4 regions of the Caproiciproducens lactatisolvens genome follow, and region 1 is predicted to be linked to each of the others. Evidence: predicted binding sites of a transcription regulator. Region 1 holds the regulator's gene; each other region holds the start of a gene.

Region 1 (7,638 bases):
TATCCGCGCGCGCGCAAGATGGCGGAGAAGCTGTCGGAGAAAATCCCGCGCCAGCTTTTTGAGGTGCCGATCCAGGCCTGTGTGGGCGGCAGGATCATCGCGCGCGAAACGGTCAAGGCCATGCGCAAGGATGTTCTGGCCAAGTGCTACGGCGGCGACATCACGCGCAAAAAGAAGCTGCTGGAAAAACAGAAGGAAGGCAAGAAGCGCATGCGCCAGCTCGGCACGGTGGAGGTGCCGCAGGAGGCGTTTATGAGTGTGCTGAAGCTGGATGAATAACGAAAAGCCTTTCGGCCTTTATCTCCATGTGCCGTTCTGCGACGGCAAATGCCCGTACTGCGACTTTTATTCCCTGCCCGCCGGCGGGGAGAAAATGGACCGGTACACCCGGCGGGTGCTCTCGGCGCTCGGGGAGTGCGCGGGGCGGTACGGGCGGAGGGCCGACACGCTGTACTTCGGCGGCGGCACCCCGAACCTGCTCGGCGCAGAGCGGCTGTCCGCGATCCTTGCGCGCGCAAGGGAATGCTTCGGGCTGGACGGCGCGGAAATTACCGTGGAGGTCAATCCCGCGGAGGATTTGCGCGGCTTTTTGCGGGAAATCCGCGCGGCGGGGGTAAACCGCCTGTCGGTCGGCCTGCAGTCCGCAAACGGGGACGAGCTTTCGCTTCTGGGTCGGCGGCACACCGCCGCACAGGCGAAAAAAACGGTCGCTTACGCGCAGGACGCGGGTTTTGACAATCTCTCCCTCGACCTGATGCTTGCCATCCAGAAACAGACAAAGGAAAGCCTTCTGCGCTCGATTGATTTCTGCGCGGACGCGGGGATTCAACATCTTTCCGCCTATCTGTTGAAAATCGAGCCGGATACGGTTTACGGAAAAAAGAAGGAAACGCTGTGCGTTCCGGACGACGATGAGGCGGGCGACCTCTATCTGTTCGCCTGCGAAGAGCTGGAAAAGCGCGGGTTTCACCAGTACGAAATCTCCAATTTCGCGAAACCGGGCTTTGAGAGCCGCCACAACCTGAAATACTGGCGCTGTGAGGAATATCTGGGGATCGGACCGGCGGCGCATTCGTTCATGGAAGGGAAACGGTTCTATTATCCGAGAAGCCTTTCGGAGTTTCTGAACGGCGGAGAACCCGTTCCGGACGGGGAGGGCGGCGGGTTTGAGGAATACGCCATGCTCGCCCTGCGCCTGACGGAAGGGCTGACGGACGAAGGCTGCCGCGCGCGGTTCGGCACGGAGCTTCCCGCGCGGATGCTGAAAGCGGCGAAGCTTTATGAAAAGGGAGGGCTGACCGTCTGCGGGGACGGCGGGTTCCGCTTTACGCCGCGGGGATTTCTGGTTTCCAACCTGCTGACGGCGGAGATTTTGTACAGCGGGTGAATATTCGGTAAGAAAAAACACGGAGCAGCGGCGGGCGTTTCCGTGTTTTTCGTTATATTGGCGGCCGGCTCTGAACGGATTTACAAACAGCGCGCTACCATGCCGACGGGCGGCGCAGCCCGGCGGGAAGCCTGGTATTTCTGTTGCCCTTTGCGGAGTTTATCTGCATTTGTGTCAGAAAAACACTCCTGCTTAAATCGGTATTTTTCAGGTTTGCGTCGCGGAGGTCGGCCCCTAAAAAAACAGTTCTGTCTAAACTGCAGCCTTCCAGGTCGGCTGCTATCAGGAGCGACATGCTGAAGTCTTTTCGGTCAAGGTTCGTTTTTCTGAAGTTTTTTCCAAAAAAGTCGGCCTTTTGGCGTGATGCAGGGTCTTCAGCCGAAATGCTCCCGATGATTTTTTTCAATAGATTGTTCGCTTTTGATTTGTGTCCGGCAATGCCCGCTTTCAAAAGGCTGCCGTGGGGCAATTGGGTCATTTGCTGATTTTCCCTGATAAGAGCGTCAACGGCTGCCGCCGTCTTTTCATCCGAGGTCAGGGAAGCCGCTTCTATAAGGTACCACAAAATCTGGTGGAGCTGAAAAAGGACGGAAAAGGTCTGAAAGATCGTTTCCGCCCGACCGGGGTCTGTCTTCCAGTCTCCGCCGGAGGAATCAATTTGTGTCGTTTTCTGTCCCGCTCCCAGGCATTCGTAAGCAAGGCAGCCGCTCATTTTTCTGTCTTTCAAATCGGCGTGAATCCCGCAGCGGAAATCAGGCGATAAATATTGGCAGGGCGTTCCGGCGCCTTTATCGGCCGGAAAGCCGTCCGTTTTTGCGCAGTACAGCGCCACACAGCACAGGCCGCTGCATTTTTCACAGTCCGGCTCCAAATCTTTTATCAGGCAGGAGTACTTGCCGCCGAATGGATTCTGTTCCATCGTGTCTCCATTTCCAATCAAAATCAGGGTCGTTTGATATGAAATTATTCTATCATAACTTTTGAAAAATGGAAAGCAGCGTTCCTTCGCCTGCCGAAAGAACATAAATTTACGATTTCACAAAGAGTTTACAAATACTATATTGACAATGGGGTAAAGTAATGGTAAATTATTAATTAGATTTAGCACTCGAACTATTAGAGTGCTAAAATATAAAAAGGTGAGGTGAGAGGGTTGGAGTTAAGCGAACGGAAACAGAAAATTCTGGCGGCTGTCGTTGATTTATATGTTGCGACCGGCGAACCGGTGGGTTCCAAGGCGCTTTGCGACACCCTTGATTTCACCGTGTCCTCCGCGACGGTGCGCAATGAAATGAGCGACCTTGCGGAAATGGGGCTGCTGGAACAGCCGCACACCTCCGCGGGAAGAATCCCTTCCCACAAGGGCTACCGCGTCTATATCGACACGCTGATGAAAAAGCATCCGGTCTCCAGGGAAGAGCAGCGCTATATCGACAGCCTGCTGCTGCCGAGCGCGTACGACCCCGAAAAGCTGCTGGACGGCGTTGCGCGGGCGCTGGCGGGAATGACCCGGTTCGCGGCCGTTTCCACCACGCCGAGCGGAAGCTCGGCGGACATCCGCGCCATTCAGTTTGTGCAGACCAGCCGAAGGACCGCGATGGCCATTCTGATGACCTCCGCGGGCACCATGAAAAGCCGCGTTTTCCACTGCGATTTCGATATTACCCCCGAAATCCTGCGCGTGTTTTTCAGGGTGCTGAACGAAAAGCTGGTCGGGCTGCCGGTTTCCACCGTTACGCCGGCGTACATTCAGTCCCTTGCCGCGTCCCTGGGAAACATGACGATGCTGATGAGCGACGCGCTGATGGCGGTGCTGGACGTGGCGCAGGACACCATGCAGACGGAGGTCTGTCTGGACGGGGAAATGAACCTTTTGTTCTGCAGCGAGCTGGGGCAGGCGGGTATCCGCCGCATTATGGATTTCCTCTCCCGGCCGCAGGAGCTTTCCCGCCTTCTGATGCAGCAGACCAACAGCATGAAGGTGCTGATCGGTCAGGAAAGCAAGCGGCCCGAGCTGAGCGAGTCCAGCGTGGTGGTCTCCCGGTACTCGGTCGGCGGCAGGGACGCGGGCGCGATCGCCATTATCGGCCCTACGCGCATGAACTACGGGAAGATCATTTCCAATATTGAATATCTCTCCGGCTCCGTCGGAAGAATGCTGACAGAGTTATTGGATATGGAATAGAAAGGGGTCACTGTTTTGGAAAAAAACCAAAAAGAACAAGTGGATAAAAAGCAGACGAAAGCTTCCGGAACGCCTGAAAAAACCTCTGCGGGCAAGCCGGAGGAAACCTCTAAGGCAGAGAAAGCCCGCGCCGGGGAGACTGCGGCGGCGGAAAATCCGGCCGGACAGGAAAAACCGAAGGACGGCGCGCAGGCTCAGCTGGAGCAGGCGCAGGAGGAGCTGAAAAAGCAAAAAGAGCTTTTGCTCCGCACAGCCGCGGAATACGACAACTACCGCAAACGCACGGAACGCGAAAAAACGGCGGTATACGCCGACGCGACCGCCGCTGCGGTCACGGAGTTTTTACCCGTGGCGGATAACCTTGAACGGGCGCTGAAGCAGCGGGACTGCACTGTGGAGGACCTTCGCAAGGGGGTTGAAATGGTCGGCACGCAGCTGAAAGGGGCGCTCGCAAAGCTCGGCGTGACCGAGATGGGAGAAGCCGGGGAAGCCTTTGATCCGGATCTTCACAACGCGGTTTCCCACGTGGAGGACGAAAACGCCGGGGAAAACACCATTGTACAGGTGTTCCAGAAGGGCTACAAAATCGGGGATAAGATCGTGCGCCACGCGATGGTGCAGGTCGCGAACTGATTTGGTAATTTTCAAAATTTTTCATAGATTGATTTTTCAATTTCAAAACTTATTTTTTGGAGGTAAACAGTATGTCAAAGACAATAGGCATAGACTTAGGCACTACCAATTCCTGCGTTGCGGTGATCGAGGGCGGCGAGCCGGTCGTCATTGCGAACGCGGAAGGCGCCAGAACCACCCCTTCCGTTGTTGCTTTTTCCAAAACGGGCGAGCGTATGGTCGGTCAGGTTGCGAAACGTCAGGCGATTACCAATCCGGACCGCACCGTGTCTTCCATAAAAAGAGAAATGGGTTCCAACTATAAGGTCAATATCGACGGGAAAAGCTTTACTCCTCAGGAAATTTCCGCAATGATCCTTCAGAAGCTGAAGGGCGACGCGGAAGCCTATCTGGGAGAAAAGGTCACTTCCGCGGTGATCACCGTCCCGGCGTATTTCACCGACGCACAGCGCCAGGCGACAAAGGACGCCGGTAAGATCGCCGGACTGGATGTAAAGCGTATCATCAACGAACCGACGGCTGCCGCGCTTTCCTATGGCATCGACAAGGGCGAGGACCAGAAGATCATGGTTTACGACCTTGGCGGCGGTACATTCGATGTTTCCATTATTGAAATGGGCGACGGCGTGCAGGAGGTTCTGGCCACCGCGGGCAATAACCGCCTTGGCGGCGACGACTTCGACAAGCGCGTCATGGACTGGATGACTTCCTCCTTCAAGGCGGAAACCGGCATTGACCTTTCCGGCGACAAGATGGCGATGCAGAGGCTGAAGGAAGCCGCCGAAAAAGCGAAGATCGAGCTTTCCGGCATGACCTCCAGCTCGATCAACCTGCCGTTCATCACGGCGGACGCCTCCGGCCCGAAGCACCTTGACCTGACCCTGACCAGGGCGAAGTTCAACGAGCTGACCGCGGACCTTGTGGAAAAGACCATGGGCCCGGTCCGTCAGGCGCTTTCCGATTCCGGGCTGAAGATCGAGCAGATCAACAAGGTTCTGCTGGTCGGCGGTTCCTCCAGGATCCCCGCCGTGCAGGACGCTGTCAAGGGCTTTACGGGAAAAGACCCGTTCAAGGGCATCAATCCGGACGAGTGCGTCGCCATCGGCGCGGCGATTCAGGCCGGCGTGCTGGGCGGCGAGGTCGAAGGCCTGCTGCTTCTGGACGTTACCCCGCTGTCCCTCGGCGTGGAGACCATGGGCGGCGTCATGACCAAGGTCATCGAGCGCAACACCACCATCCCGACCAAGAAGAGCCAGATTTTCTCCACCGCGGCGGACGGCCAGACCCAGGTTGAGGTCAACGTCCTGCAGGGCGAGCGCGAATTCGCCCGCGACAACAAGCAGCTCGGCCTGTTCAAGCTGGACGGCATTGCCCCGGCACCGCGCGGAATCCCCCAGATCGAGGTTACCTTTGATATAGACGCCAACGGCATCGTCAACGTATCCGCCAAGGATATGGGCACCGGCAAGGAGCAGAAGATCACGATTTCCTCCAGCTCCAACATGAGCAAGGACGACATCAACAAGGCTGTTCAGGAAGCCGAGAAATTCGCGGCGGAGGATAAGAAACACCGTGAGGAAGTCGACCAGAAGAACGAAGCCGAGAATATGTGCTATGCGGTTGAAAAGCTGATCAAGGATAACGGCGACAAGATCGACGAGTCCGACAAGACCGACCTGAACGCAAAGGTCGCTTCCCTGAAAGAGGCCATCTCCGCAGGCAATGTCGACGATATGAAGGCAAAGTCGGAAGAATTGCAGAAGGCGATGTACGCGGTCAGCGAAAAGCTCTACAAGAATGCGGCGCCGCAGCAGCCGGCAGACGGCCAGCCCGTACCGCCGCAGGACGCGAACGGCGGCAACGTGTACGACGCGGAGTACAAGGATGTAAACGACGACAACAAAAAGTAATCTCCGGCTTGCTTTTTACAATGAATAACGATTCATGAAAGATGAATGACTGTGGTGGCCAGCTCTTCGTTTGGGGGAGCTGGCAATCATGGGTTGAGCGGCAATTTCAGCAATAACAGTAAAATGCATTTTGAAGGAACGCCAAGGGACTCTTCCTCCTTCATTTATTCATTTTTCATTATTTTAGGAGTGATTTGGTTTGGCTGATAAAAGGGATTATTATGAAGTAATGGGCGTGCCGAAAAATGCCACGGACGAAGAGATCAAAAAGGCTTACCGTAAGCTTGCGAAGCAGTATCACCCGGATTTAAACCCGGGGGACAAGACAGCCGAGGCAAAATTCAAAGAGGTAAACGAAGCATACGAGGTGCTTTCCGATAAGGATAAAAAAGCGCGCTACGACCAGTTCGGCCACGCGGGCGTCGATCCCAACTTCGGCGGCGGTACGGGCGGAGGGAGCCCCTTTACCGGCGACATTGATCTGGGCGACATATTCAACAGCTTTTTTGGCGGCGGTTTTGGCGGCGGCTTTGGAGGCCGTTCCGCCAGCCCGAACGCGCCGCGGCGCGGCAGCGACACCGAGGCGACGGTAAACATAAGCTTTGAGGAAGCGGCAAAGGGCTGCCGCAAAAATATATCCTACCAGAAGATAGATACCTGCAGCGACTGCGGCGGCACCGGCGCAAAGAAGGGGACCTCCGCCAAAACCTGCCCGAACTGCGGCGGAACGGGACAAGTGCGCATCAGCCAGCGCACGCCGTTCGGCGTGGTACAGACCAGCAGAAGCTGCGACCGCTGCGGCGGGACCGGAAAGGTGATCGACAATCCCTGCGGAACCTGCGGCGGGACCGGACGGATACGCCGGCAGAAAACGATTGAGGTCAACATCCCCGCCGGGATCGACAACGAGCAGATTCTCAGCGTAAGCGGACAGGGAAACGCCGGAACCAACGGCGGTCCGGGCGGCGATCTGCGCGTGTATGTCAATGTGCGGCCCCATCCCATTTTTGAGCGTCGCGGCAACGACATCTGGTGCGAGGTGCCGATTACCTATACCCAGGCGGCGCTCGGCGCGGAGGTCGTCGTGCCGACCATCGACGGCCGCGTCAGCTACCATGTGCGCGAGGGCACACAGCCCGGCGACGTATTTAAGCTGAAGGGCAAGGGCATCCCCCGGATCGGCGGGCACGGGCGCGGCGACCAGTTCGTGCGCATGACGATTGAGGTGCCGAAAAACCTGACCCAGCGGCAGAAGGAAATCCTGCAGGAGTTCGACAATGTCGCCGAGGAAAAGAACTATCAGAAGCGTAAGAATTTTATCGATAAGATCAAGGATATGTTCGGCGAATAAAATTATCAGGGGCCTGCCAGGCGGCGGGCCCTTTTTGTCGGCCTGCTTATTGCCTAACCCCCTGCCTCCCTCTTAGAGGGAGGCGGCGCGCCCGGCGCGACGGAGGGAGTTCCCCCAGGAATAACTGCCTGTGAACATCACCGTAGGCGCTTCCTGACCGGAAGGTCCGCTT
Region 2 (7,638 bases), 1.2 Mb from region 1:
GCAATCCATCCGCGGAAAGCGCCGTGCAGAGCGAGCCGGAAACCGCTTCCTCCCAGCCCGCGCAAACCGAATCGTCTCCATCCGCGAGCTCCGCCCCCGGCGCGGGGCCGCAGGAAAACCCGGATCTGAGCAATTCCACTTTGCCGCTTGTCCTTATCATTGCTTTGATTGCCCTTCTGCTTGCCTGTACGGCGTTAAAGCGCAGAATCGCATTAGCACACCGTTTGAAATTATTTGAGCACACAGACGTCAACAGGGCCGCAATCGCGGTCTATGCCTATCTCACAAAACTCACGGAATACGGCGGAGAAATCAGTGAGGAAATCGGCGGTCTCGCGCTGAAAGCCCGGTTCAGCCGTCAGGGAATCACGGAGAAGGAACGAAAAAGGATGACGGACTATGCGGAACAAACGGCACGCGAATGCTATGGACGACTGCCGAGGGCAAAGCGCTTCGCATTCAAGTACCTGGACAATTTAATTTAGCCGCGCAAAACGGTCAAAAAGCACCGGGATTGGATGGATATTCCGCTCCCGGTGCTTTCGCTTGTAAAATAATAATTACAGCATTTCCAGTTGATTCTGCAACAAGATTACGTTTCTCCCCCGCCTTCGGCGGGAGAGAAACGTGTTTTGTCCCGCAATCTGATATGGAATTGCTGTAGCTATTTTTGTGATGATATTCGTCGGTGTTTATTTTGTCATCAGGCCGCAGATCTGATTGGAAAACGCGACCGGGTCGTCGATGCTGACGCCCTCGATCAGCAGCGCCTGCGTATACAGCAGGGAGGCGTATTCCTTTAAGGTGTCCTGATCCTTTTCGTAAAGCTCTCGGAGCTTCGCGAAAACCGGATGGTTCGCGTTGATTTCCAGCACCCGCTGCGCCGTGACCTTTTCATCCGTCGGCATGGCGTTGAGCACCTTTTCCATCTCGATGGAGATCGCGCCGTCGGTGGACAGGCATACCGGATGCGTTTTCAGCTTCTGCGACAGGATCACCTGTTTGACCTTGCCGTCAAGAGCATCCTTCATAAAGGTCAGCAGGTCCTTGTTCTCCTCCACCTGCTTTGCGGCTTCCTTCTTTTCCTCCTCGGTTTCCAGCCCCAGGTCGTCGGCGGAAACGGAACGGAACTCCTTGTCATCGTACTTTATCAGCATCCGCAGGGCGAACTCGTCCACATTGTCGGTCAGATAAAGGATTTCATAGCCCTTGTCCTTCAAAGCCTCGGTCTGCGGGAGCATATCCACCTTATCCGTGGTTTCGCCGCAGGCGTAATAAATATATTTCTGGTCCTCCTTCATACGGGAAACGTATTCCTTGAGCGTGACCAGCTTCTTTTCGCCGGAGGAGTAGAACAGCAGCAGGTCCTGCAGGACATCCTTATGCATGCCGTAATCCTGATAAATACCGTACTTCAGCTGCAGGCCGAAATTCTTGAAGAATTCCTCATATTTTTCGCGCTCGTTTTCCAGCATCGTTTCCAGTTCGGACTTGATTTTCTTTTCCAGACGTCCGGCGATGATTTTCAGCTGGCGGTCATGCTGCAGCATTTCGCGGGAAATATTCAGCGAAAGGTCCTGAGAGTCGACAAGGCCGCGTACAAAGCTGAAATAATCCGGCAGCAGGTCCGCGCACCTGTCCATAATCAGCACCCCGTTGGAGTAAAGCTGAAGGCCCTTTTCATAATCGCGGGTGTAGAAATTCATCGGCGCCTTGGCGGGAATGAACATCAGGGCGTTATAGGTTGCGGTGCCCTCGGTGCTGGAATGAATCACCCTGATCGGATTGACGTAGTCCATGAATTTGCTCTTGTAAAATTCATTGTACTCGTCTTCGGTGATCTCATTTTTATTTTTCCGCCAGATGGGGACCATGCTGTTCAGCGTTTCGTTTTCGGTATAGGTTTCGTATTCATCCTTGCTGCCCTCTTTCAGACGGCTTTTTTCTACGTCCATCTTAATGGGGTAGCGGATGTAATCGGAATATTTCTTGACAAGGTTCCGGATGGTATAGGAATCGAGATACTCGTCGTAATTGTTGTCGTCCGTATTCGGCATGATCTTCAGAATGATTTCGGTGCCGTGGCCTTCCTTTTCGCAGGGTTCCATCGTGTAACCCGCAGTGCCGCTGCTTTCCCAGCGGTAAGCCTCTTCCCCGCCGTACGGCTTGCTGACGACGGTTACCTTTTCGCTGACCATGAACGCGGAATAGAAGCCCACCCCGAATTGGCCGATGATTTCAATATCTTCCTTCTGCTCGTTTTCTTTTTTAAAATTCAGAGAGCCGCTCTTGGCAATGGTGCCGAGGTTGTTTTCCAGTTCCTCTTTCGTCATGCCGCAGCCGTTGTCGGTAATGGTCAGCGTGCGGTTTTCTTTATCCGGAATAATCTGAATGCAGAAATCATCCCGGTTCAGTCCGGTGTCGCCGTCGCTCAGCGTCCGGTAATAAAGCTTGTCAATGGCGTCGCTGGCATTGGAAATCAGCTCGCGCATAAAAATTTCGCGATGGGTATAAATGGAATGAATCATCAAATCCAAAAGGCGTTTGGATTCCGCTTTAAACTGTTTTACTGCCATAATCAACCTACCTCTGTCCATCAATTTTAGCACTCTCTTGTTTTAAGTGCTAAAAGTATTTTAATACAAGCCCCTAAAAAATGCAAGTAGGTGAATTGTTAATTTTTTGTTGCGGGCGGCGCATTATGGCTCCGGAACATAGCTGTGGTCGACGGTAAGGACCACAAAATAGGTCGGGTCGAGCTTACTGATCTCCTCCGTAATCCGCCGGGTCAGCTCGCTGTCGCTCATGGGGAACGCGAAGGAAACGCAGACGTCAAAAATCAGGTTGGAGTGGGTGGTGCCCCACACCACACGGAAATCATGCATGCTGATTTCCGGAGAAATCCCTTTGATGATCTCCATAACCTGCTTTTTCAGTTGGTTGGTGCGCTCGTCGTCCGTCACAATCGGGTCAAGGTGGATCACGAGGTGGATTCCCTTCTCGCTGAGAAAATCCCGTTCGATATTGTCGATGATATCATGGCTCACCATGATATCCTGTTCGGCGGAGACCTCGCAGTGAACGGAGGCAAAGCAGCGCATGGGGCCGTAATTGTGGACGTTCAGATCGTGAATCCCCAGAATCCCGTTGTAGCTCATGATTTTGGCGTAGATTTCGTCCACCAGTTCCTTGGTAGGGGCCATCCCCAGAAGCGGATTGCTGGTTTCGACAATCAGCCGGACGCCCGTAATCATGATGAGCAGGGCGACGATCACACCCATGTATCCGTCAAGGTTAAAGCCCGTAAAATAGGTGATGAGGATACCGGCCAGCACGGACAGGGTGGAAAACACGTCGTTCAGGCTGTCCGCCGCGTTGGCGGAAACGGTGGTGGAGCCGATGGTGCTGCCGACCTTTTTATAGAACAGGCACTGCCACAGCTTGATCAAAGCCGACAGAACCAGCACGCCGATGGAAACCAGACTGAATTCGGCGTCCTCCGGGTTCAGAATTTTATCGAAGGAACTCTGAACCAGCTGAAAGCCGACCATCAGAATGGCAAACGACACAATCAGGCCGGAAAGATATTCAATGCGCGCGTGGCCGTACGGATGCTCCTCGTCTGCGGGCTTTCCCGCCATCTTAAAGCCGACCAGAGTAACGATGGCCGAGCCGGAATCCGACAGGTTGTTGATGGCGTCCGCGGTGATCGCGATGCTGTGAAAAAGAATCCCCGTTGTGATCTTCATGAGAAACAGCAGGATATTCGTCACAATCCCGACCGCGCCGGAAAATTTCCCGTAGCGTTCCCGCACCTTGCTGTCATCCGTTTTCTGATAATCCTTCACAAACAAGCGAATTAAAAACTGAAACATAGCTACACCTCAAAAAGGCTGCCTCCACAGCAGTCGATTGCCGTAAACAGCGGAAAATCCTCTATCTGCAGCTCTTTCACGGATTCACAGCCAAGGTCCTCAAACGCAAGGACCTTGACGGAACGGACGCATTTCGCCGCAAGCGCCCCCGCGCCCCCGATCGCGCACAGATACACCGCCTGGTTGCGCCGGATAGCGTCTACTACCTCTGAAGAGCGTCCGCCCTTGCCGATCATGCATTTCAGGCCCAGATCCAGCAGGCGGGGCGCAAACACATCCATGCGCGAGGAAGTGGTCGGCCCGCACGCGCCGATCGGCAGGTGATCCGGCGCGGGTGTCGGTCCGGCGTAATAAATCGCGGCGTTTTTCAGCCCGAACGGGAGCGGCTCCCCCTTGTCAAGCATGGCGAACAGCCGCTTATGCGCGGCGTCGCGCGCCGTGTAGACCGTGCCGCTCAGCAGAATCCTGTCGCCCGCGCGCAGCGTTTTGGCGGCCTGTGCCATATCGTTCGTATGAATTTGCAGTCTGTCCATGCTAACCTCACAACTATCAGAATAGGGAACTGTATTACAGTTCCCTATCAATTTATTTTATTCTCATTTATTATAGCATATACCGGAATCAATTAAAACATATTTTTCTTTCTCAGTATCAAATAGGCAATCCCCATACAGACCAGGGAAAGCGATACCGGGAACCAAAAATTCGTCAGCGGAATCCCGCTCACATTCATGCCGTAAACACCCGAAATAACAGTCGGGATGGAAATCAGGAGGGTAAGGGAAGCCAGAACCTTCATGACGATGTTCAGGTTGTTCGAGATCACGGAAGCAAACGCGTCCATGGTACCGGACAGAATGTTGAGGTGGATATTCGACATTTCGATTGCCTGTTTTACTTCTATCAGCACATCCTCGACCAGATCCTGATCGTCGTCGTAAAGCTTGACGACGCGGCCGCGCATGATTTTTTCAATGGTAATTTCATTTGCTTTGAGCGAAGAAGAAAAATACACCAGGGATTTTTCAATATCCAGAAGCTGGATCAGCTCGGAATTCTTCATGGATTTGCGGAGCTCGCGCTCCACAAAGTTGCTGATCTTATCGATCTGTTTTAAGTATTGCAGATACCGTGACGCGACGCGCAGCATAAAAAGAAGGACAAAGCGGGTTTTCATGTTGGTCTGAACGCCCTTGACAACGTCCTCCGAAAATTCATTGATAATCGGGTTTTCTTTGGTGGAAACGGTGATCACGTTTTTTTCCGTCAGAATAATGCCGACCGGCGTGGTGGTATACGTAATATTTTTACCGGCCTTTTCAATCACCGGGATATCGATGATGATCAGCGTGCTCTCGTCCTCCTTGTCGATATGGGAGGATTCCTCTTCGTCCATGGCCGCGCGGAAGAAATCCGGTTCAATCTGAAAGTCGGCAATCAGACTGTTGATTTCCTCGTCGTCCGGCGCCACGCAGTTAATCCAGCACCCGGGTTCACAGGAAGGAATCGGCGAGATGTGACCGTTGATCGTCTTGTAATAGGATAGCATTGCGCTCATCTCCTTTATGAAATTGAATGAAGTGTCGACTTAAAGGGTCAGGTTTCACAATGCCACCCCCAGTATGTTCAAATTTGGATGTCTTTATTCCAAAAGCTATTATAGCACAATATCAGGAGATTACAAGAGCAATCGGGGTATTTTGAGCAATATTTGTTCAAATCTGTTCTAAAATGCTCTACATGGCTCATTTTGAATGAATTAGGGAAATTCTAACCGGATTTTATCGTGCATTTTTGATAGAAAGCAAAAACGGCGGATACGTTCCCGTATCCGCCGGAAGGCCGCTATGTACTGTTATTTGCGGTTGAAAATCGACATGATGTCGGTGAAGTCCTCGTCGTCGATCGGGGTGGGCTTGCTGACCGGCTTTGCGGGCTCGTCCCGTTTGGCGTCCTGCTCCGGTTTGTCCGAAGGGAAAGCCGTTCCGTTGGTGGTGGCAAAGCCCGTGGCGATGACCGTAACGCTCATTTCGTCGTCCATGTTTTCATCGAACGCCGCACCCCAGATAATGTTGGCGTCCTGATGCGCCTGCTCGGCAATCATGGAGGAGGCTGTCTCAATTTCATCCAGACCGATGTCCGGCGAAGAGGTAATATTGATAATGACGCCCTTGGCGCCGTTGATGGCGGTTTCGAGAAGCGGGCTGGAAATCGCCATATTGGCGGCGGTTTCCGCTTTATCCTTGCCGGAAGCCCTGCCCACGCCCATGTGCGCGTAACCGGCGTCCTTCATGACCGCGGTAACGTCCGCAAAGTCCAGGTTGACAAGACCGGGCAGCTTGATCAGATCCGAAATGCTCTGTACGCCCTGACGGAGAACATCGTCGGCAATGGAGAAAGCGTTGATAAGGGTGATGCGCTGTTCGCTGACCAGCTTCAGTCTTTCGTTCGGGATGACAACAAGGGAGTCCACATGCTCGCGCAGGGCGGTAATTCCGCTTTCGGCCTGCTCCATACGGCGCCGGCCTTCAAAATCAAAGGGTTTGGTCACAATTCCGACGGTCAGCACGCCCATGTCGCGCGCAATCTCCGCGACGATCGGCGCGGCGCCGGTGCCTGTCCCGCCGCCCATACCGGCGGTGATGAAAACCATATCGCTGCCCCTGATGGCGGCCGCGATGGCTTCGCGGCTTTCATCCGCGGCCTTCTGCCCCATTTCCGGCTTGGAACCCGCGCCCTTTCCGTGCGTGACTTTTTCCCCGATCTGTATTTTCTGTGTGGCCTTGGAACGGTAAAGCGCCTGTTTGTCCGTATTTACACTGATAAACTCAACGCCCTGGACACCCATAGTGACCATGCGGTCAATCGCGTTTCCGCCGCCGCCGCCCACACCGATTACTTTAATCTGCACAATGTTGTCAAAGTCATTGTCAATCTCGAAAGACATGTGCTGCATCCCCCTTAATATACGTAATCATTCGCGCCCGGCGGGCTGCCGCGGCTGCAAACATTCTATTTTTTTTATATAATATTAATTTAACACTTATCGGTCACAATTTCAATAAAATTCTATCTTGTTCAGTATAGTATAATTCGCGGATATTAATATTCATAAAAAGAACTATCCGCTGCTATTTTGTGAAGCCTGACTCGCTGCGGAAGAGGACGCGGGAGAGGGAACCGAATAGTTGGGATCAAAGAAGGCGTTGTTGTCTTCCACCGCTACGGAGAGATTCAGCGTGCCCCGTTCGTTGTCCTTGATTTTTCCCGCGTCGAAAATACTTTTTGCAAAACGGATTTTGTAATCAAAATCGGACGGCAGTCCAAGGTTCATAATAATGCGCCCGTCGTAGACAACCTGGATTTTGTATGGATTGCTGAAATCCATCTCCGTAATTTTTTCAAACTTGTTGCCGCTGACCGCGGCGCTGAGGCTCTGAAAGGTCTCTTTCTGAGAAGCGTCCGCGTAAACGACAGCTTTCCCGGCCTCGGCTTTGGAAAGCGAAAGCCCTTTGATGGAGGTGCAGTTTTCCGGCATCTTTTCCGCCAGCTCAAGCACCTTGCCGTTTGCGCCGACCACCGCGTATTTCCCCTTGTACTCGATCGCGCCGGAAACGGCTTCCTCCGTTACTTCGATCACGATCCTGGCAGGAAGGCGCCGGGAAACCTTCGCCGTGCCGATATACGGCAGTTTTTGCTGAATAGCGGCCGCCGCGCTTTTGGTATGGGCAAGGAAAAGATTTTCCCCTTTCCGGATTCCTCC
Region 3 (7,638 bases), 690 kb from region 1:
AGACCGGTGCGGTGTTCCATATTCCGCACGGCTGCTGCAACGCCATCCTGCTGCCGAACGTCATCCAGTACAACTCCAGAGTCTGCATGGAAAGATACGCGCAGATTGCCAGGGAAGTCGGCCTGCCGGGCGCTACGGACAAACAGCTGACCAATTCCCTTGTGGAAGCCGTCCGCGAGCTGAACAAAAAGCTCCAGATCGCCCAGACCTATCAGGCAAACGGCGTCAGTGAGGAAGACTTCAAGGCGCACTGCAAGGAAATTGCGGTCAACGCCGTCGGCGACCCCTGCACGGGCTCCAACCCAAGGGAGACCGACGCGGACAATATGCTGAAAGTCCTTACCTGCGCCTATTACGGCGAGGACGTCACCTTCTGATTTTGGACAGTTTATAAAACGGCATCATCCCTTAAAGCGTCCGGCTTCGGCCGGGCGCTTTTTCCTGTCCGATTTTTTATAAAAATTTAATTTTGTAGCCATGGATACCGAAATAACGGAAGCTGAATGATATACTGAGGCCAACAAAACAAATGGAGGAACAATGTATGAAAAGACATATCGTTCAGATTGATTCTGAGAAATGCAATGGCTGCGGCCTGTGCGTCAGCGCCTGCCGGGAAGGCGCTTTGCAGTTGATAGACGGAAAAGCAACCCTGATCAGCGACAGCTACTGCGACGGGCTCGGAAACTGTCTTCCCGAATGCCCGACCGGCGCGATCCGGATCATTGAGCGCGAAGCCGGGGAGTACGATCAGGAAATGGTAGACGCCAAAATGAAACAGAAGGCAGCCCGGCCTCCCTTCGGGGGATGTCCGTCCGTGCGCATGAAGACGTTTGACCGCTCGCCCGCCCCGGCCCAACCGGAGACTCCGGTCCGGTCCGCGGCTCCGGCGGCCGCCCGTTCGGAGCTGCGCCAGTGGCCGTGCCAGCTGAAGCTGGTCGCGCCGAACGCCCCGTATTTTGAAAACGCGCACATCGTCGTCTGCGCGGACTGCACGGCTTATGCCTGCGCGAATATTCATCAGTTTATGAAAAATAAAATTACGTTAATCGGCTGCCCGAAATTGGACAACATAGATTACAGTGAAAAGCTGACGGACATTCTGAACCTGAACGACATTCAAAGCATCACCGTGGTGCGTATGGAAGTGCCCTGCTGCGGCGGAATGGTCAACGATGTGAAAACCGCTCTGCAGAATTCCGGGAAAATGATCCCGTGGCGTGTCGTTACCGTCGCTACCGACGGTGAAATATTAGAAAACTAATTGAAGGAGGAAAAGGAAGATGTTTTGTTTTCAGTGTGAACAAACCGCCGGAGGAACCGGATGCACCAAAATGGGGGTCTGCGGCAAAAGCAGCGTGACCGCCGATTTTCAGGATGAGCTGACCGGCGCGCTGGTCGGCCTGGCCAAAGCGGCGGGGAATTCGGGCAGGACCAAAAAATCGGATGAACTGATTCTGCGCGGCCTGTTTATGTGCATTACCAACGTGAATTTCGACAATGAGGCAATCGAGGCTCTTACCGCAGAGATCAGGAAGGAAAAGAATTCGCTGACGCCCGGCTGCGCTGCCTGCGGCTCAAAATGCGGCGGCACCGACGACCTTGATCTAAAACAGCTTTGGAACAGCGGCGAGGATGTCCGTTCGCTGAAATCCCTGCTTCTGCTCGGTATGAGAGGAATGGCGGCGTACGCGTATCACGCCTATGTGCTGGGTTATACCGACGACGAGGTGACCGGCTGGTTCTACAAGGGGCTGACGGCGATCGACTATGAGCAGGACCTGCCCCGGCTTCTGGAGCTTGTGATGGAGTTCGGCCGGGTGAACCTGAAATGCATGGCTCTGCTGGATCGGGCCAATACGGAGTCGTTCGGCAATCCCGTGCCGACCGAAGTGAGCAATACGATTGAGAAAGGCCCGTTCATTGTTGTTTCCGGCCACGACCTTTCCGATCTGAAACAGCTTCTGGAGCAGACAAAGGACAAAGGGATCAACATTTATACACACGGCGAAATGCTGCCCGCGCACGGTTATCCCGAACTGAAAAAGTATCCGCACCTGAAAGGCAATTTCGGTACCGCGTGGCAGAATCAGCAGAAGGAATTTCTCAATGTCCCGGCGCCGTTCCTGTTTACGACAAACTGCCTGATGCGCCCCATGCCGGCCTATGCCGACAGGGTTTACACGACCGCGGTGGTCGGCTATCCCGAAATGCCCCACATCGGCGAAGGGGACGGTAAAAAGGATTTCGGCATCGTGATCGAAAAAGCGCTGGAGCTCGGCGGATACGAGCAGGACGTGCATATGCCCGGCATCAACGGCGGAGAAAAGCTGATGACCGGCTTCGGCCACAACACCGTGCTGTCGGTTGCCGACCAGGTGATCGGGGCGGTGAAATCCGGCGCCCTGCGCCACATTTTCCTCATCGGCGGATGCGACGGCGCAAAGCCCGGCAGAAACTATTACACCAAGCTGGTGGAGCTTACCCCGCCGGATTCTGTCGTTCTGACCTGCGCGTGCGGAAAGTACCGCTTCAACGACCTCGACATGGGAACGCTCGGCGGACTGCCGCACATCATGGATATGGGCCAGTGCAACGACGCCTACTCCGCGATCAAGGTTGCGGTCGCCCTTTCGGAGGCTTTCGGCTGCGGCGTCAACGACCTGCCGCTGTCCATCGTGCTTTCCTGGTATGAGCAGAAAGCGGTCTGCATCCTGCTGACCCTGCTGTCGCTCGGCATTGCCAATATCCGCCTGGGCCCGACGCTTCCCGCGTTTGTATCCCCGAATGTGTTTAAAATACTGGTAGAGAAATTCAACATCATGCCGATCACCACACCCGAACAGGATCTGGCCGCCATGCTGAAATAGGAGGTACCGTATGCAAAAAAATTATATTAAAAATATCGATTTTGCAACCGCGCTCACTCTGGCGGAGCTGGTAACCTATCAGCCGGGCCAGGTCGTCAGCAAGACGCTGGCGCAGAACCCGGCGGTCAGCCTGACGCTGTTCGCTTTTGACCAGGGGGAGGAGATCAGCTCCCACGAGTCGAACGGCGACGCGATGGTCATTGCGCTGGACGGAGAGGGCGAAATTACCATCGGTTCCGAGAAGCATCTTCTCAAAGCCGGACAGACCATCGTCATGCCCGCGAAAACGCCCCACGCGGTCTATGCTTCCCAGCCGTTCAAAATGTTTCTGGCAGTCGTGTTCCCCGATTGATCCTTCCTCCGTCAGGACCGGCCTTTCGGTGATTTCGTGTCGCCCGAGGGCCGGTCTTTCTTTTTCCTAAAACAGGATTTTTCCCGTTCCAATCGGATATTTTGATTAATTTTAGCACTCTAACAACAAGAGTGCTAAAATTAATAATTTGGTCATATTTTATATGATTATTTTTCACAATCATTGGATATAGTAAGAATTGTTAAAGGAAGTAAGGCTTCCGGAGAACAAAATCAATATATGGAGGTTTTGATGATGTTTGATTTAATGCCGTTTGGACGCAGGGAAAACAACTTGTTCAGCTATTTCGACAATCTGGAGAAAAACTTCTTCGGCGATCTGTCGCAGAGCTTTTCCGCTTTCCGTACGGATGTGATCGATAATGGCGACAAGTATTTGCTGAAGGCGGAGCTGCCGGGCTTCAAGAAGGAAGATATCAAGATTGATATCGAGGGCGACAGGCTGACCGTCAGCGCGGAGCACAAGGATGAGACCGAGGAGAAAAAGGAAAATTACATTCGCAAGGAGCGCAGGTACGGCGCGTTTTCCCGCAGCTTTGATATTTCCGATGTCAAAGCCAATGAAATTTCCGCGGAGTACAAGGACGGAATTCTGGAGCTGAGCATGCCGAAGGTGGAAACCGTGGTGCCCGAAAGCCACAGAATAGAAATCCGCTAAAAGCGAAGACCAAAAGGGCCGGCCGGGGAAGATCCCGGGCGGCCCTTTTCGTCTGTTTTACGGGCCTTTTGCTCTGTCTGTGGAGCCGTACGGCAATTGCTTTCCCCTGCTGATTTTGATATAATGGAAACAATGAAAAGAAGATTGTCCGGGGGCGTAAAGGAATGAATCAAATTAAAATACTGCACTGTGCCGACCTGCATCTCGGCGCGGAGCTTACCTCGCTGGGGAGCAAAGCGGGCCAGCGCAGGGAAGAAATGCTGATGACGTTTGACAGGATCGTCTCCCTCTGTAAAGAGGAAGGCGTGGAGCTGCTTCTGATCGCCGGGGATTTTTTTGAAAGCTCCGGTACGGACGCCGCGACGGTCCGTTCCGTAAAAAAAACACTGTCCGAAATTCCGGAAACGGCGGTTGCCGTTGCGCCGGGGAACCACGACTATCTTTCTCTGGATTCCCCGTACGCCGACCCGGACTGGCCGGCAAACGTACATATTTTTCAGTCCGGCTTCGACTGCTTTGAGCTGCCCGGCAAGGGCGTGCGCGTGTGGGGGGCGGGGTTTGCGGGAACCTATGTCACGGAACCCCTGCTGGGGGAAATCGGCGCGCCGCAGGACGGCCTGCTGAATATCTGCGTCCTGCACGGAGACCTGGTCGCCGAGAACCAGTCGAGCAATTACAACCCGATCACCCCTTCCCGGATCCGTTTCAGCGGCATGGATTACCTTGCGCTCGGCCATATTCATATGCGCACCGAAATCCTGCGCAGCGGAAGGACCGCTTACGCCTACTGCGGCTGCCCGGAGGGCAGGGGGTTCGACGAGCTGGGGGAAAAGGGCGTCTATATCGGCACCGTGAGCAGGGACAGGCTTGACCTCGCTTTCCGCCCTGTGTGCCGAAGGAAAAATTCAGAGGTCCGCGTCGATATCGGCGGGGTTTCGGCCAACAGCGAGGCGGCGGCCGTCGTCCTTCATACGCTGCAGCGGCAGTTTGGGGATACGTATGCGGACAATCTTTATAAAATCATTCTGGAGGGCGCGCTGGACGCTTCCTTTTCGCCGGACTGCGCCGCGATTGCGGCAAGGCTGGAAAGCGAGCTGTACTTTGTGAAGCTCCGGGATGAAACGCGTCTGCGGGCCGATCTGACCGCACTGTCCAAGGAAACCTCCTTAAAGGGGATTTTTGTCCGGCGCATGCTGGAAAAAATCGGCGCCGCGGCGGGCGAGGCGCAGAAGCAACAACTCCGGCGCGCGCTCGATATCGGTTTAAAAGCGTTTGACAGCGAGGTAAAGCTGAATGAAAATTAACAAAATTTACATTGGACACTTCGGCAAGCTGAGAGAGTATACACTCGATCTGACGGACGGCTTCCAAATCCTCTACGGAAATAACGAGGACGGCAAAAGCACCGTCATGGCGTTTATCAGAATGATGTTTTACGGTTCCGAGGGCAGGAGCGGCGACCTTTCCAAAAATATGCGGAAAAAATATCAGCCGTGGGACGGGGCCAAAATGTCGGGATTTCTCGAATTTGAGGACAACGGGACCGTCTATCGGCTGGAAAGGCTGTTCGGCGCGTCCAACGCGACGGATAAAATCAGCCTGTGGAATACGGCGACCGGGGAAAAAGAGAAGATCGCCAGCGGTACCGACCTGGGTCAGCGTTTTTTTGGAATCGGGGCCGCGGCGTTTGAGAAAAGCGTCTTTATCGGGCAGGCCGGGAGCATGGCCGGTGCGGACAGGGACGATGAAATCACCCAGAGGCTTTTAAACCTGGTCTCCACCGGGGATGAAAGCGTGTCGCAGAAACGGGTGGAAACCCGTCTGCAGGCCGCCATGAACGAGCTGAAATCCAAAAGCGGCAGAATCGGCGTGCTGGATAAAGGCTATCAGCAGCAGGAACGGCTTGCTCAGGAGCGGGCGGCGGCTCTGGCGGACGAGGAAGAAAAAAAGCGGATGGAGCGCCGGTACGCCGAGCTGAACAAGAAGAAAGAAGCTTTGGAAAAGGAATATCGGCATTCCGTAGCCCGGTCCGCTTTGCAGGAAAAGCTCGTCCGGCTTCAGAATCTGGACAAAATCGTCCAGAAGCAAAAGGAGCTCGACGCGCAGATCAAAGAATACGGGGAGAAATCCGGGCTCCTTACTTCGGGCGGCACTGCCTTTGACGAGGAATTCGTTCATAACGCAGAAGAAAAAATCACTCAGGTCCAGTCTCTTCAGCAGCTTCTGGAGGAGAGAAGCAGAAATGTCCGCGCCCTGGAACGGGAGGACCCGTCCCCCGGCGGGCCGGTTGAGGAAATTTCACCGGCGGTGCCGGAGGAAGTCAAAAAACGGGAGCAGGAGCGTGCGCAGCTGCAGCAGGACATTCTTGTCCTTCGGGAAGCCGTCCGCGCCGCCGCCGAAACGGAGAAAAAACGGTCGGCTCTGGCGGAAGCGGAAAAAGCGCTGCAGGAGCAGCTGCAGCAGAAGCAGGAGCGGGAAGACGCCTGCAAAGAGGCTGCTCTGGAGCTGGAGGAAGCGCGGCGGTCCTGCCAAACCTGCCGGGAGGATCTTGACCGGAAAAAGAAAGAGCTTGCGCTCGCCGGACAGCGCAGGGAAAGCGCAAATACCGCGTATCAGGCCGCCGGGCAGCATTTGAAATCCGTACAGTCCCTTTCCGCGCAAAAGATGGAAACGGCGCAGGAGCGGCTGAAACAGGCCGGTACTCCCCGGCAGGTAATGGTCAACGAAAATGCCGGTCGTGAAATCAGGAAAGGGCTGCTGATCGGGGCGATTCTGATCGCCGCCGCATCGGTTGCACTGGGTGCCGCTCTGTCGCCCGTCTGCTTTGCCGGTCTGGCCCTCGCCGGAGTAACGGCGGTTTTCTCCTTTGGAAAGACTAAAATCAGGACCGTGGCCACGACGGTCGTGGACGAAGCCGAAGCCGCGGCGGCAAAAGCAAATCTGGAAAGCGTGCGTCTTGCCGCGAAACGTGAAACGGAAGCAGCAAAGCGGGCGGAAGAGGAAGCCGCGGGCGAATGGCAGGCGGCCTCGGCCGGAGAACAGCAGGTGCGGAAATCGGCCGCACAGGCGGAAGAGCTCTGCCGTATGGCGGGGGAGCAGATGTCCGCAGCGGAACGCAGGAACCGTGAGCTGGAGCTGAAACTCGGGTTTCTCGATGAAAAGCTCGCCGACCTTTCAAAGGATGTGCGGGAAAAACGCGCGGAGCTCCCGGCGGACGGCCCGGAACAGCGGACCGGTCTTCCCGCTCTGCGGGAGGAGCTGAACGCGAAAACGGCCCGGGAAGCGGCGCTTGCGGACGGGATACGGTCTCAGCTTCAATCGCTGGGGTGCCGGACGATGGAGGAGCTTCAGGACAAGCTGATGCGGTTCCGGAGCTTTCAGGCGCGGGCGGCCATGAGACGGGAAAATCTGGACAGGGCGAAAGAAGCCCTGACTCAGGCGCGGGAAAACCTTCGGGCGCAAACCGCCGCCCTCCTTTCCTTTATCAGCGCATACCGGCGGGTCTCCTCTTTTGAGGAAGCGGCGGGCGCCGTGCGGGAGCTGAAAAATCGGATGGAGGAGCTCCGTTCCATGCGGCAGAAAATCGAAAGCCAGTCGGAATCCCTAAAGGAGCAGGGACAGGGGAAGCCCGCCGAACAGCTTGAGCGGGAAGCCGGGGAAGCGCGGGAAGAGATTCTCAGCGCCTGCGCGGGGCGGATGCCGGAGCCTCTGGACGGTCCGGATGCGGAGAATCTTAAG
Region 4 (7,638 bases), 1.3 Mb from region 1:
GCCGCAAGAATCGCGGCGTTATCCGCGCCGTCAATCGCCACGGTGGCAACCGGAATCCCGCCCGGCATCTGCACCGTCGCCAAGAGGGCGTCAAGCCCGTCGAGAGTGGAGGACTTGACCGGAATGCCGATGACCGGCAGGGTGGTGTGCGCGGCAAGCACGCCCGCCAGATGCGCCGCCTTCCCCGCCGCCGCAATGATTACCCCGAATCCGTTCCCAGCGGCGGAACGGGAAAATTCCGCGGCTGCCTGCGGCGTTCTGTGCGCGGACATCACATGTACTTCCATCGGGATTCCAAACGCTTTCAGCCGCTTCACAGCAGCCGAGACGACCGGGAAATCACTGTCGCTTCCCATGATGATCGCTACTTTTTTATCTGTCATCATTACACTCTCCTATCGTTTTCCGTCGGTCCGGAGCAATAAAAAACAGGCTGCACCATGAGACGGCACAGCCTGAAGCCATTATAACATCCGGAATATTGGCGCAGCTTGACAGTAAACAATTCCAGTTCCCTTGAACCTATAAACGGAAGATACTGTCATTGCATTTCCCTCCGACAACACATAATGTATCTATTGTAGGTGATTCCGACAATAAATTCAATAGCTGTATCAGCCAAAAAATTTTTTTGTACAGTTATCACGCGCAGAGCGGCTTATCGTATTGTAATTTGTATAGTATGACCCTGCTTATTCCGCAGCAGCACCGGCATCATTCGCCACCAGTTCCTTCAGAGATGTGGCAAGGCCCGCAAAAGACTGGATGTTGGACGGAATAATAATCTTCGTGGCTTTTCCGTCCGCGACTTTTTCAAACGCTTCCAGGCTCTTGAGCGCAATGACGCTGTCGCCCGGATCGGCCTCGTTCAGAAGCTTGATACTGTCCGCATAGGCCTGCTGCACCAGCATGATCGCCTGCGCCTCGCCCTGCGCCTCACGGATTTTTGTTTCCTTTTCCGCGTCCGCGCGCAGAATCGCGGATTCTTTCTCGCCCTCCGCAATCAGGATGGCGCTGCGCTTTTCGCCTTCCGCGGTCAGAATCTGGGCACGGCGCTCACGCTCGGCCTTCATCTGCTTCTCCATGGACTCCTGAATCTCCCTCGGCGGAATGATGTTTTTCAGTTCCACGCGGTTGACTTTGATGCCCCACGCGTCGGTGGCTTCGTCAAGGATCGTGCGGATTTTGGTGTTGATGACGTCGCGGGAGGTCAGCGTATGGTCCAGCTCCAGATCGCCGATGATGTTTCTCAGCGTGGTGGCGGACAGGTTTTCGATCGCGGAAATGGGCCGCTCCACACCGTAGGCATAGAGCTTCGCGTCGGAAACCTGAAAATACACGACGGTGTCGATCTGCATGGTAACGTTATCCTTTGTGATAACGGGCTGCGGCGGGAAGTCAATGACCTGTTCCTTTAAAGAAACCCTTTTTGAGATTTTGTCGATAAACGGGATTTTAAAGTGAAGGCCGGTCGTCCAGGTGCTGTTGTAAGCGCCGAGGCGTTCCAACACATACACGTGCGCCTGCGGCACGACCTTGATATTGCTGATTAAAATAATAAGGACAATAATTGCAAGCGCGACCAGAAAGATACCCGCCAGATTGATTCCCATTCTATTCTTCCTCCTTCATTCCGTTATGTACCGTTACAATCAGTTTAACCCCTTCGATTGCTTTGATCCGTACATGTTTTCCGATTTTTATGACCGAACCGTCTTCGCTTCGCGCCGTCCAGACGCTGCCCAGAACATTCACCTGTCCTACGCCCAGGGTATTGTTAATTTCGGCTGTCACAATGCCGTCCTTTCCAATATAGCGATCCGCATTGGTCTCTTCTTTCTTGAAATTCATCAGTTTTTTTACCAACGGCCTGGTGCTCACCAGCGTAACGGCGGTTACCACCACAAACACCACCGTTTGGGTCCAAAGCTCGGCTCCGCAGAGGTTTGCAATCAGGGCGCCGACCCCGCCTGCAACAAACCAGATGGAAACCAGCTGAGCGGTAGAGCCTTCGACAACTGCCGCGACAATAATCACCGCGAGCCAAAAGTAAGGCAAATATGTCTCCATGTTTTCACTCCTTCCGGTGTTGCATCTATCTTACCACAATTCCAATATGAAAACAATAACGCCAAATCGTCAAAAAAGACGGTTTCGGCCCGTTTTTTACCGGGCGGATAAGTCCATCCCCCCGGCCCGGGTTGAGGCTGAGTAAGCCGGGCCGGCTCTCGCCTGGCCGGTCCGTGGATGAACAAACAAGAAAAAGACGGGCGCCCAAAAAGCGCCCGTCCTTTGAAATACTGTTATTTACGATTAATACATGCCGCCCATGCCCGGGTCCGCCGGCATAGCGGGAGCCGGAGCGGGCTCTTTTTTGTCCGTTACCAAAGATTCCGTGGTGAGCACCATGGCCGCTACGGAAGCCGCGTTCTGCAGTGCGGAACGCGTTACCTTGGTCGGATCCACAATACCGAAGGAAATCATATCGCCGTACTCCTCGGTAAGAGCGTTGAAGCCGTAGTCGACCTTGTCGGCATTCTTGATGTGTTCCACAATCACAGAGCCTTCAAGGCCCGCGTTCGCGGCGATCTGGCGGATCGGCTCCTCAAGGACTTTCAGGATGATCTTGGCGCCGGTCTTTGCGTCGCCTTCGCTGTCCTCAACAACCTTTTCCACAGCCTTGTAGGTGTTCAGCAGAGCAACGCCGCCGCCCGCTACGATACCTTCTTCCACAGCAGCCTTTGTTGCGGCAAGAGCGTCTTCAATGCGGAGCTTCTGCTCTTTCATTTCCACTTCGGTTGCCGCGCCGACTTTGATAACGGCTACGCCGCCGGAAAGCTTGGCAAGACGCTCCTGCAGCTTCTCGCGGTCGAAGTCGGAGGTTGTGGTCCCGATCTGGGAACGGATCTGGGATACCCTTGCTTTGATCTCATCCTTATTGCCGGAACCGTCGACAATAATGGTGTTCTCTTTGTCCACCTTCACCTGGCGCGCACGGCCGAGCTGCTCAATCGTGGTCTCCTTGAGCTCCAGTCCCAGCTCTTCGGAAATAACCTGACCGCCTGTCAGAACGGCGATATCGCGAAGCATGTCTTTTCTTCTGTCGCCAAAGCCCGGAGCCTTTACACCGACACAGGTAAAGGTGCCGCGCAGTTTATTCAGGATCAGGGTGGTGAGAGCCTCGCCCTCGATGTCCTCTGCAATAATGACCAGCTTCTTGCCGGACTGTACGATCTTTTCCAGAAGCGGAAGAATTTCCTGGATATTGGAAATCTTCTTGTCCGTAATCAAAATATATGCATCATCAATAACGGCTTCCATTTTTTCCGTGTCTGTTACCATATAAGGGGTAATATAGCCGCGGTCGAACATCATGCCTTCTACGACCTCGGAGTATGTCTCGGCCGTTTTGGATTCTTCCACCGTAATGACCCCGTCGGAGGTCACTTTCTCCATTGCTTCGGAAATCAGCTTGCCGATAAAATCACTGGAAGCGGAAATCGTTGCAACACGGGCGATGTCCTCGGAACCGGAAACCTTTTTGGAATGATCCGCCAGAGATTTTACGGCAGCGTCAACGGCCTTCTGTACGCCTTTGCGGACCTCCATCGGATTGGCGCCCGCGGTTACGTTTTTCATGCCCTCGCGGATAATGGCCTGCGCAAGCAGAGTCGCCGTGGTGGTACCGTCGCCGGCAACGTCGTTTGTCTTTGTCGCGACTTCCTTAACAAGCTGAGCGCCCATATTTTCAAAAGCGTCTTCCAGCTCGATCTCTTTGGCAATGGTGACACCGTCGTTGGTAATGAGGGGAGCGCCGAATTTTTTGTCGAGAACGACGTTCCTGCCCTTCGGGCCAAGGGTGATTTTCACTGTATCAGCAAGCTGATTAATACCGCTTAAAAGCGCTTTTCTGGCATCCTCGCCGTAAATAATCTGTTTAGCCATTGTTTATTTCCTCCAATATCAATTTATGATGTCTGTCAATTACTCTACGACTGCAAGAATATCGCTCTGGCGTACGATGGTAAATTCCTCACCGTCGATCTTGATTTCGGTTCCGGAATACTTGCTTGTTATGACTCTGTCGCCTTTTTTCACATACATTTTAATTTCTTTGCCGTCCACGACGCCACCGGGTCCTGCCTCGATCACATCCGCAATCTGCGGCTTTTCCTTTGCGGAGCCGGCAAGAAGAATCCCGCTCTTCGTGGTCTCCTCGGCTTCTTCCATCTTAATTAAAATTCTGTCTGCCAATGGTTTAATAGTCATAATATGTCCTCCTTCAAATAATTGATTTGTTTTAGCACTCATATCCCCAGAGTGCTAAGATATATTTTATATACTTATGTTCGGAAAATCAAGTGCTTTTTTCTAAAAAACTGCAATTTCATAAATTATTTACAATTATTGTGAATTTTTTGGATTTTTAAACCGGCACAATAAAATTAACCGCGTTCGGAACCACCTCAAAACGAAGATTTCTGATTGTGGCGCATTCGCCGTCAAAATTGGCGACGGCCAGATTCGGCGCTGTGATTTCCATTTTCTTTCCCCGGCAAAAGGTCAGTAGGCTTTTGAATTTCTCGGATTCCAGGTGCCCGCCGTTCTTGTATATTTTAATCAGCGGCGGAATCTGATACACGGGCGGCTTTTTGATCAGCACAAAATCCAGCAGCCCGTCGTCCGGAACAGCCTGCGGCGCGCCGCAAAAGCCCCCGCCGTAATACTTTCCGCTGCCGGCCAGAGCAAACAGGTAAGTGCCGTCAAACCTTGCGCCGCCGTCGATCAGAATCTCCAGCGGTTCGCCCAGCCTGCCGACCAGTACTTTTGCAAGAGCCAGATTATAGGCCATGGGCCCGCTGATAAAGGGAATGTCCTTGAATTTCACCATTTCAAAAGCGACCCTGGCGTCCAGTCCCACAGAGCAAAGGTTAATGGAATACTGCCCGTTGGAATGAATCATATCCACGGGGCGGGAGTGTGCTTTCAACTGCTTTTTCAAGGATAAAAAGTCTGCGGGCTTCCCAAAGGTTTTGATATAGTCATTGCCGGAACCGCATGGAAAAATTCCCACCTCGGCATTTTTTCTCCCGATGGCGCCGGCCGCCGTCTCGCTCAGCGTCCCGTCTCCTCCGATGGCGTAAATCCGGACCGGGTCCCCTTTCCCGCTCTCTGTTTCCGCAAGCTCGGTGGCGTGCTTCGGCCTCTCGGTGAGATAACAGGAGAACTCGATTCCGTTCGCGTCCAGATATTCGCGGATAGCGGGAAAAACGGTATCATAAGCATTCTTTTTGCCGGCGACGGGATTCACAATAAATACATACCGCATGATAGCCTCCAGCCGAAATGATTTGAGGAAGGTTATTTAAAATACATGTAGTATTGGCATTTAATCATACCGTTGTAAAGCTTTCTGCGCCGGTCGGCCTTGCGGCCGAAACAATCTTCAAAGGTATCGTCCGGGCTGATAATGGAGTAGCTCCATCCGTGCCTGCGTTCAAAGACGCTGCCCATGACCCTATAAAGCTCTTCCGCCTGACGAATGTCCAAAAGGCGCTCTCCATAGGGCGGGTTACAGATCACGCAGCCGTATTCGCCCACCGGCGTGAAATCCTCTATCCCCCGTTTTTCCGCATGAATCTGGGAGATAACCCCGGCTTTTTTCGCGTTCTCAAGCGTGAGCGTGACCGCCGCGCCGTCAATATCGTAGCCGTGAGCGGTAAACGGAGCGTCGCGCAGGACCACACTCTGCGCGCGTACCTTTTCCTTCTGCCAAAGGCTCTTATCGATACAGTCCCAGCGTTCGGCGGAAAAATGACGCTGCAAACCCGGCGCGATATTCAGCGCGTACAGGGCGGCCTCGATCAGAAGAGTGCCGGAACCACAGAACGGATCGATAAAATTCGCGTCGTGCCGCACGCGGGAAAGATGTACCATACAGGCGGCAAGCGTCTCCTTAATCGGCGCTTCCGTGGAGCTTGCGCGGTATCCCCGCTTGTGAAGCCCCTCTCCGGAGGTATCGATCATAATGCTGGCCTGATCCTTCATGATCAGGAACTGGACCTGAAAAAGCGTTCCCGTCTCCTCGAACCAGCCGACATGGTACTTTTGCTTTAAACGCTCCACAATCGCTTTCTTGATGATGGACTGGCAGTCGGGAACACTGGACAGCTTGGAATTCAAGCTGCGTCCCTTGACCGGGAAGCGGTCGTTTTTCCCGATCCACCGCTCCCACGGCAGGGCCTTTACCCCCTGAAAAAGCTCCTCAAAGCTGAGCGCCCGAAAATTCCCCATCTGCACGAGCACGCGTTCCCCGTAACGCGACCAGAGATTTGCACGGACAAGCATTTCGTCGGAGCCGTCAAAAACGACCCGCCCATTCTGGGGCTCCACATTTTTCGCGTCCATTGCACGCAGTTCCTCCGCCACAAGGCCTTCCACCCCAAGAAGGCAGGGGCATACCAATTTAAAATGATCCATAATTCCACTCCAAAATTAAAATATGGGGCTGCGACAGTACGCAGCCCCAATCGTTATAGAAAACTATTCTCTATCAGGCACCGTGTTTTATCACCAAAACAGTGCGGGTGCGAATATTTTATTATTCCGTATCCGGCTCCAATAATCCGTAATTTCCGTCCTTGCGCTTATAAACCACATTGATTTCTCCGCTCTGTTCGTCGCGGAACATAAAAAACTGATGGCCGAGCAGGTTCATCTGAAGAATCGCTTCCTCCGTACTGAGAGGTTTTACAAAGAAATGCTTGGTACGCACGATCTTATATTCGCTGTCGTCTTCTTCGTCCGTATGCAGATAATTCTGTACATACTGGTCGAGGGCGGCAGAATGGATTTCTTTCTCAAGCCTTGTCTTATTTTTACGGATTTGCCTGCCCAGCGCGCTGATCACCTGATCCAGCGCGTCGTTCATCTCAAAGTCCGTTGCTTCCGCGCGATAAATCATTCCCCGCGATTTAATCGTAATTTCAACCGTCTGGCGGTTCCTCTCCAGCGTCACCATCACATTGGCCTGCGCGTCTTCATCGAAAATTCTGTCAAAGCGCGACAGCTTCTTTGCAGCCAACTCCTTAAAATTATCCCGCAGATTGACCTTCCTGCCAGTAACAGCAATTTTCATAGGAACATCTCCTTTTTCTATTCTTAAAAAAGAATATCGACTACCTATAATATACCATAATCATATGGCAAATAAAAGCGTCAGAAAATTTAAATGGTAATTTTCTTGTGGCGGGTCACATGGCAGCCTACGTTGACCGCTACCGGCAGCCCGGCAATGTGAGTGGGAAACTGCTCGATATTCACCGCAAGAGCCGTCGTAAGCCCGCCAAAGCCCTGCGGGCCGACGTTCAACTCATTGACTCTTTCAAGCATCCGCTGCTCCAGCCCGGCGTAAAACGGGTCGGAATTCCGCTGCGAAACCGGGCGGCAGAGCGCCTGTTTTGCCAACAGGGCGCATTTTTCAAAATCGCCGCCGATGCCCACACCCAAAACAACCGGCGGGCACGGGTTCCCGCCCGCGGCCCGAACCGTGTCCGCGACAAACCCGATGAGTTCGTCCGTACTTGCGGACGGGGTAAACATTTTGATTCGGCTCATATTCTCGCTGCCAACCCCTTT

The links. Region 1 encodes HrcA, which represses chaperone genes, less so after heat shock. Its sites were predicted from a motif close to TGTTAGCACTCNNNNNNNNNGAGTGCTAACA; they were not measured.
Region 2: htpG (molecular chaperone HtpG) is a predicted target of HrcA. The motif match lies at 2,601-2,631, and genes of this name have one in related genera.
Region 3: ACRQV7_RS11405 (Hsp20/alpha crystallin family protein) is a predicted target of HrcA. The motif match lies at 3,332-3,362, and genes of this name have one in related genera.
Region 4: ACRQV7_RS08480 (co-chaperone GroES) is a predicted target of HrcA. The motif match lies at 4,299-4,329, and genes of this name have one in related genera.

The regions. Positions count from the first base shown of each region.
Region 1 covers NZ_CP195750.1:3,021,385-3,029,022, reverse strand. Annotated here, with positions in the region: gene lepA (translation elongation factor 4) at 1-279, shown strand, start outside; gene hemW (radical SAM family heme chaperone HemW) at 272-1,387, shown strand; gene ACRQV7_RS14930 (pentapeptide repeat-containing protein) at 1,482-2,306, opposite strand; gene hrcA (heat-inducible transcriptional repressor HrcA) at 2,541-3,572, shown strand; gene grpE (nucleotide exchange factor GrpE) at 3,588-4,205, shown strand; gene dnaK (molecular chaperone DnaK) at 4,277-6,115, shown strand; gene dnaJ (molecular chaperone DnaJ) at 6,315-7,466, shown strand.
Region 2 covers NZ_CP195750.1:1,026,694-1,034,331, reverse strand. Annotated here, with positions in the region: gene ACRQV7_RS05040 (transglutaminaseTgpA domain-containing protein) at 1-485, shown strand, start outside; gene htpG (molecular chaperone HtpG) at 693-2,576, opposite strand; gene ACRQV7_RS05030 (cation diffusion facilitator family transporter) at 2,700-3,875, opposite strand; gene ACRQV7_RS05025 (FumA C-terminus/TtdB family hydratase beta subunit) at 3,878-4,408, opposite strand; gene ACRQV7_RS05020 (magnesium transporter CorA family protein) at 4,501-5,424, opposite strand; gene ftsZ (cell division protein FtsZ) at 5,731-6,822, opposite strand; gene ACRQV7_RS05010 (cell division protein FtsQ/DivIB) at 6,997-7,638, opposite strand, start outside.
Region 3 covers NZ_CP195750.1:2,335,549-2,343,186, reverse strand. Annotated here, with positions in the region: gene ACRQV7_RS11425 (iron-containing alcohol dehydrogenase) at 1-377, shown strand, start outside; gene ACRQV7_RS11420 (ATP-binding protein) at 545-1,264, shown strand; gene hcp (hydroxylamine reductase) at 1,284-2,870, shown strand; gene ACRQV7_RS11410 (cupin domain-containing protein) at 2,881-3,222, shown strand; gene ACRQV7_RS11405 (Hsp20/alpha crystallin family protein) at 3,475-3,900, shown strand; gene ACRQV7_RS11400 (metallophosphoesterase family protein) at 4,065-5,204, shown strand; gene ACRQV7_RS11395 (AAA family ATPase) at 5,194-7,638, shown strand, end outside.
Region 4 covers NZ_CP195750.1:1,716,180-1,723,817, forward strand. Annotated here, with positions in the region: gene purE (5-(carboxyamino)imidazole ribonucleotide mutase) at 1-386, opposite strand, end outside; gene ACRQV7_RS08465 (SPFH domain-containing protein) at 693-1,613, opposite strand; gene ACRQV7_RS08470 (NfeD family protein) at 1,615-2,070, opposite strand; gene groL (chaperonin GroEL) at 2,314-3,945, opposite strand; gene ACRQV7_RS08480 (co-chaperone GroES) at 3,985-4,269, opposite strand; gene ACRQV7_RS08485 (diacylglycerol/lipid kinase family protein) at 4,427-5,329, opposite strand; gene ACRQV7_RS08490 (THUMP domain-containing class I SAM-dependent RNA methyltransferase) at 5,362-6,480, opposite strand; gene hpf (ribosome hibernation-promoting factor, HPF/YfiA family) at 6,602-7,138, opposite strand; gene ACRQV7_RS08500 (fumarate hydratase) at 7,228-7,638, opposite strand, start outside.